Ketobacter alkanivorans: one gene and its partner. Each later gene encodes a partner of the first gene's protein in a complex. Links are inferred from orthologs where the notes say so. Each region holds a gene or a part of one and is shown in the gene's direction. Other genes may lie near its edges. The genes, in order: rne and pnp.

Region 1 (3,668 bases):
GCCAACTGACCGAGACCGCAAAAGATGATTGCTTTTATTGCTGTGCCTATTTTACCGGCCCCAATAAGACACCAGCGCCGACACAACGGATGCATCTGAACCTGCACGCTCTCGTGCAACAGAGCACCCCTTTATGTGCCGGACAGCGCAAACAAATGTAAGACAAATGCTAAAAAGGTACGTTAGCCCTGCCCCATAGAGGACAGCGCAGCGTGAATGTTAAACACGCGTTTAACAGAGCAAGAGAGACGAAATTATTTATCCGGCCTGATCCGAAACGCTCAATTAGTCCATTGCACAGACGGAATCACACAGTGCAATCAAAAATGGAGCATCATGGCCTGATAAGGGAAGTGACAGCCAACGCAAACGGTGCGAGCTGCTCGACCCGGCAAGAAGCATATTAACCGGTACTGAAAGCGATAGCAGTTCATACCGGATACAGCGTATGGGATAACAGGTGCCAAACAAGACATGCTGTTATCACAATTGCCTGCCATTATGATGGGTCAGGCCGCTGGTCTGTAGTGACGTTGCTCAGATCGGTTTAATACTGCTTCCCTGCCCGTAATCCGCCTCCTTTCTGTTATCCGCATAGATTGCTGGATACACCCTGCATGAAAAGAATGCTCATTAACGCAACACACTCAGAAGAGCTACGTGTTGCTCTGGTCGATGGCCAACGTTTGTATGATCTGGACATTGAACACCGCACCCGAGAACAGAAAAAGTCAAACATCTACAAGGGCCGAATCACCCGCATAGAACCCAGTCTAGAGGCCGCGTTTGTTGATTTCGGCTCTGAACGCCACGGTTTTCTGCCACTGAAAGAAATCTCCCGCGAGTATTTCGTAAAAAACCCCAAAGACATCCAAGGTCGCTTCACCATCAAGGATGTGATCAAGGAAGGTCAGGAAGTCATCCTGCAAGTAGGTAAAGAAGAGCGCGGCAACAAGGGCGCAGCCCTGTCCACCTTCATCAGCCTGGCCGGACGCTATCTGGTACTGATGCCTAACAACCCCCGTGCCGGCGGCATTTCACGTCGCATCGATGGCGATGAGCGAGCCGCTCTGCGGGACGTTATGAACGGCCTGAATATCCCTCAGGATATGGGCGTTATCATCCGCACTGCCGGTATCGGCCGCAGCGTGGCAGAACTGCAGTGGGATCTGGACTACCTGCTGACCCTGTGGACCTCCATCAGTGAGGCCTCCGAAAAGCGCTCTGCCCCATTCCTGATCTATCAGGAAAGCAACGTTATTATCCGTGCGGTGCGTGATTATCTGCGCCAGGACATCGGCGAAGTGCTGATCGACACCAAGGAAGTGTACGAAGAAGCTCTGACTTTCGTGCGTCAGGTAATGCCGCAGTACGAAAACAAGATCAAGCTGTATACCGATAATATCCCCCTGTTCAATCGTTATCAGATCGAATCCCAAATCGAAACCGCTTTCGAACGCGAAGTGAAATTGCCTTCCGGCGGCTCTATCGTGATCGATCCTACCGAAGCACTGGTGTCCATCGACATCAACTCCTCCAAGGCCACCAAAGGCGCAGATATCGAAGAAACTGCTCTGATGACCAACCTGGAAGCTGCTGACGAGATCGCCCGCCAACTGCGCCTGCGTGATATCGGTGGACTGATCGTAGTGGATTTCATCGATATGAACGCCAACCGCAACCAGCGCGAAGTGGAAAACCGCATGCGTGATGCGCTGGAAGTGGATCGTGCCCGTATTCAGGTGGGCCGCATTTCCCGCTTTGGCCTGATGGAACTATCCCGTCAACGCCTGCGACCCTCGTTAGGTGAAACCAGTGGCCATATCTGCCCCCGCTGCAGTGGCGTAGGCTTCATTCGCGACCTGCACTCATTATCTCTGAACATTATGCGCTTGATTGAAGAAGAAGCGCTGAAAGAGAACAGTGGTGAAATCCACGCTAAAGTACCTGTTAATGTGGCGACCTACCTGCTGAATGAAAAGCGCGACAATATTGTGGCCATCGAAAGCCGCAACAAAGTACGTGTATTGATTCTGCCCAGCCCGAATCTGGAAACTCCACATTATGAAGTCAACCGTATCCGCAGTGATCAGGTAGAGGGTGAAGGCATTGCCAGCTATGACCTGATTGATGCCGCTGATGAGCTTGAAGAGGATCTGTTGGCTCCGGGTGAAAGCCCCATTCACCGCCAGGAAGAAGCAGCGGTGCAAATGATTCAGCCCAACACCCCTGCGCCAACACCCATAGTGAAAAAAGATCCAAGCTTTTTCGCTCGCCTGTTCGCATGGTTCGCCCAGCTGTTCAGCAGCAATGAAGAGCAGGAAACCAAACAGGTAGAACAGAAACGTAACCAGCCAAATCGCAACCAGCGTGGCGGAAACCGTAATCCGCGTGGTGGCAACCGCAACCAGCGTGGCGGTGAAAATCGCAACCAGCGTGGCCGTAACCGCCGCGACAATACCAACGCGGAAAAGGACGATAATAAAGAAGCTGCAAATAAGGATGCCGCTAAGGATTCGGCCAACGAAAACCAAAACCAGAACCGCGATCAGAAGCAGGGACGGGGCCGCAACCAGAAGAAAGATCAGCAAGGCAACCGTAGCAGACAGCCAGCCGAGAACAAGCAAAAGCCTGCTGACGGCAACAGTAGCAATGAGGAAGGCCAGGAGTCGGGGAACGCCCGTCGCGGCCGTCGTCGCAGCTCCAATGACAATCGCCGTCGCCGTCAGAGCAAAGCGCAAGCCGGTGAGCGCGATCAGCAGTCTAATCAAACCGAGTCTGGTAATGCTCAAACTGACGCTGTAGCCCCGAAGCCTGCCCAAGGCTCAGACAAACCTGCGCAAGCGCCGAAAGCTGAAGCAGCAAAACCTGAGGCTACCAAGTCGGACGCAACTGACTCCAAGCCAGCGGCTCCTGCTAAAGCCGAAACGCCAAAAGCTCCACCGGCCAATGGCGCATCAGCTGAAGCCAAACCAACGGCAGAAGCCCAGGCAAACAAAGCTCAGCAGCCGAAACCGGCAGCACCCAAAGCCGACGCTCCGGCTGCTGCGAAACCTGCTGCAGAAGCGCCTAAACCACAAGAGGCTCCAAAACCTCAGCCCAGTAAACCGCAGGGTAATGCGCAAGCAGAAACCAAGCCCCAGCAGTCAGCGCCACAGCCAAAAGCCGAAGCGCCTAAACCTGCTGCCGCGCCAGCTGCGCCTGCCAAGGTTGAAGCCAAAGTAGAAGCCCCAAAACCGGCGGCACCTGCTACTCCGGCAGCAGCTACTCCGGCAGCAGCAAAGCCAAGTGCTCCAGCGGCTCCGGCAGCAGCCAAACCTGCTCCCAAGCCACAGGAAGCAGAACAGCCCGGGCAGCGTGCTTCTAACGATCCGCGGGAAATACGCCGTCGCCAGCAGCAAGAGGCCGCCAAAGCCAAAGCCGCCGCCGCGACAGAAGTAAAGAAAGACAGCTAAACCCGGTGCGCTTACCCTGACCTTCAGGGTAAGCGCATATCTTTCAATAGCAGCTAGCTTTGAAAGAACTTAACTGAACGGGAAATGAGTTAGATGATGCTGGGTTCAATTTCCAGCTCGACCCCAAAACGATCCAAAACCTGTTGTTGTATCTTTGCAGCCAACGTCAACAAATCTGCACTCGACTGCCCCTCATTGACCAACACCAATGCC
Region 2 (3,218 bases), 3.1 Mb from region 1 along the record:
TGGCCTGATCCGCATGGTTAACCAGCGTCGTAAGTTGCTGGACTACCTGAAGCGCAAGGATCTGGATCGTTATACTTCACTGATCGGCAAGCTGGGTCTGCGTCGTTAATGATGCATTGGCCAGGCAGATATTCAGGGTTCACCTGTCCGCAAAGCATGTGCTCTGCGCGAAAGGTGCGATCCTGATACGCTAAAAAACACGGCACTCATCTTCGGATCAGTGCCGTGTTTTTTTAAGTGCTCTAATAACATTGAAAATACTGGTAAAACTTCGGCTACAGAATTAAGACATCATTGGAAACGAGTTGTGCCGAAGTCTCGAAACGGAAGGTGAATAATGTTTAAAGTGGTTAAAAAAGAATTTCAATTTGGTGATCAGACGTTTGTATTGGAAACAGGAAAAGTTGCCCGTCAGGCAACCGGCGCTGTCGTTGTTTCCACTGAATCTTGCTCCGTGCTGGTCACAGTCGTTGCCCGAAAAGAAGCTGCACCGGGAGTCGATTTCTTCCCGCTGACAGTAAACTATCAGGAAAAATTCTATGCTGCTGGCCGTATACCCGGCGGCTTTATGAAGCGTGAAGGTCGTCCTACTGAAAAGGAAACCTTAACCTGTCGTTTGATTGATCGTCCTATTCGTCCACTGTTCCCCGAAGGCTTTACTAACGAAGTTCAGGTAATTGCTACGGTAATGTCTACTGACAAGCAGACTGATCCCGATATTGCTGCGTTGATTGGTACTTCTGCTGCTTTGGCGATCGCCGGCATTCCTTTCATGGGGCCGATAGGTGCTGCCCGTGTCGGTTATACCGATGGTATGTACATGATCAACCCAACCTATAAGCAGTTGGAAACATCGCAACTGGATCTGGTTGTGGCAGGAACCGACGAAGCCGTGTTGATGGTTGAATCCGAAGCGCAAGAGCTGACCGAAGATCAAATGCTGGGTGCCGTTCTGTTCGGTCACATGGAAATGCAGAAGGCGATTACCGCCATTAAGGAATTTGCCGCTGAAGTGGCGACGCCTTCATGGGATTGGAAAGCGCCTGAAGAAAATGTAAGCCTGACTCAGGCTGTTAAGTCTGTGGTTGGCGAGAAGCTGGTAGAGGCGTACCAGATACACGATAAGCAGGAACGCTACACACGTGTTGGCGAGTTGCGTAACGATGCCGTTGCTGCCCTGTGCAAACCAGAAGACGAAAGTGCTCCTACGGAACGTGAAGTCAAAGACACATTCCATGACTTGGAATACGTGACTGTTCGGGAAAATATCCTGTCAGGTAAGCCACGTATTGATGGTCGCGATCAGAAAACCGTTCGTCCAATCAGTGTGGAAGTGGGTGTGTTGCCTAGAACCCACGGTTCGGCATTGTTCACCCGTGGTGAAACTCAAGCCATCGTAGCTGCTACATTAGGCAGCTTGCGTGATTCGCAGAACATCGATGCGATTGAAGGTATGAAAACTGATCCTTTCATGCTGCATTACAATTTCCCTCCTTTCTGCGTAGGCGAAATCAGCTTCCAGCTTGGCCCCAAGCGTCGAGAGATCGGGCATGGTCGCCTGGCTCGCCGTGGTGTTCAGGCTATGTTGCCTGACAGTGCAGATTTCCCTTATGCGATGCGTGTTGTATCTGAAATTACTGAGTCCAACGGTTCTTCTTCCATGGCCTCGGTTTGCGGCACCAGCCTTGCGCTGATGGATGCTGGTGTTCCGATCAAGGCACCGGTTGCTGGTATTGCCATGGGCTTGGTGAAAGAAGGCGAGCGTTTCGCAATTCTGTCCGACATCCTGGGTGATGAAGATCATCTGGGCGACATGGACTTCAAGGTGGCCGGTACAGACAATGGTATCACTGCATTGCAGATGGATATCAAGATCACCGGTATTACCGAAGAGATCATGGAAACGGCATTGAATCAGGCGCGTGAAGGCCGTTTGCACATATTGGGCGAGATGAACAAGGTTCTGGCTGCTCCACGCGGCACCTTGTCGTCAGATGCTCCTGTTTACCTTACCATTAAGATCCATCCGGACAAAATTCGTGATGTCATCGGTAAGGGCGGCGCGATGATTCGCAGTATTTGTGAAGAGTCCGGCGCAGAAATCGACATCCAGGATGATGGCCAGGTTCGTATATACGGCCAGAATCAGGCAGCTGCGGAAAAGGCGTTGTCTATGGTTGAAGGTATTACCGCAGAGGCTGAAGTTGGCAAGCTGTACACCGGTAAGGTGCAGAAGATTGTTGATTTTGGAGCTTTCGTTAACATTTTCCCTGGTACTGACGGCTTGGTTCATATTTCTCAAATTGCTGAGGATCGTGTGAACAACGTAAGTGATTACTTGCAGGAAGGTCAGGAAGTAACCGTAAAAGTGTTGGATGTGGACAATCGTGGCCGCATCAAGCTCAGTATTAAAGAAGCGTTGGCCGATCAGGCCGCAGACGGTTCTGCTGAGTAAACAAAATAGCTATATTGTATAGGTAGCTATAAAAAAGGGAGCTAACAGCTCCCTTTTTATTTACACTTGGTTATATAAAATACAGTTGTGTTTGTAAGGGGCATTGCGTACCCTAACAGGCACTTTAGATGACAATACTTACGTCTATTGCTTGATGCGATGTACTGACATACGCATGATTACTGCAGCATTTACGGTGCAAGATGAAGTGTTAGTAATTGATTAAAAGTAGCTCAAAGATGGCTACGCAGTAACTACAGAGTATTAAAAAGAACAATAATTCCGGAGGAAAGGGAATATGCCATTGCAAAAAATGAGTAGCTTCAGAGCACTGGTTGCGTCTTCAGCTTTGCTTTTTTCAAGTGTGACGCTCGCCAATGATTGGCAGTTGGACATGGATGAAAACGGGATTCAGCTCTATACCAAAGAATCTCAAAGCAGCCCCCTCAAACAAGTGAAAGTGGTCACCAATGTGAAGGCCAGTCTTTCCAGTTTGGTGTCTTTCCTGTCTGATCACTCTGCTTTTCCCGAGTGGATGGACAAGGTCGCGAAGGTTGAGAAACTGAAAGACATCAGTGAAAAAGAAAGCATCACCTATACAGTAGTAGATGCACCTTGGCCTGAAAGAGATCGCGACAGCGTACTGTATTCACGTTGGGAACAGAATCCTGAAACCTTAGTGGTTACCAAAAAGGTGTTTTCAGAACCACAGTATTTGAACAAAGATAGCAGCATGATCCGCAGCCCCAGCTTTGAGGCAGAG

The links.
Region 2: the proteins of rne (region 1) and pnp are in contact, whole or in part, in a cryo-EM structure (PDB 9QH0), measured with the Escherichia coli proteins. The link is inferred for Ketobacter alkanivorans from one-to-one orthologs.

Annotation. Positions count from the first base shown.
Region 1 is NZ_CP022684.1:4,725,679-4,729,346, reverse strand. The notes cover bases 310-3,655. They hold rne (ribonuclease E), read left to right. Parts: upstream 310-617; coding sequence 618-3,455; downstream 3,456-3,655. Other genes in these bases: murB (UDP-N-acetylmuramate dehydrogenase), read right to left, coding at 3,545-3,655. Also shown: more of murB, read right to left, coding at 3,656-3,668. UniProt on the Escherichia coli protein: Endoribonuclease that plays a central role in RNA processing and decay. Required for the maturation of 5S and 16S rRNAs and the majority of tRNAs. Also involved in the degradation of most mRNAs.
Region 2 is NZ_CP022684.1:1,575,578-1,578,795, reverse strand. The notes cover bases 1-2,896. They hold pnp (polyribonucleotide nucleotidyltransferase), read left to right. Parts: upstream 1-337; coding sequence 338-2,455; downstream 2,456-2,896. Other genes in these bases: Kalk_RS06790 (START domain-containing protein), read left to right, coding at 2,754-2,896; rpsO (30S ribosomal protein S15), read left to right, coding at 1-109. Also shown: more of Kalk_RS06790, read left to right, coding at 2,897-3,218. UniProt on the Escherichia coli protein: Involved in mRNA degradation. Catalyzes the phosphorolysis of single-stranded polyribonucleotides processively in the 3'- to 5'-direction. Also involved, along with RNase II, in tRNA processing.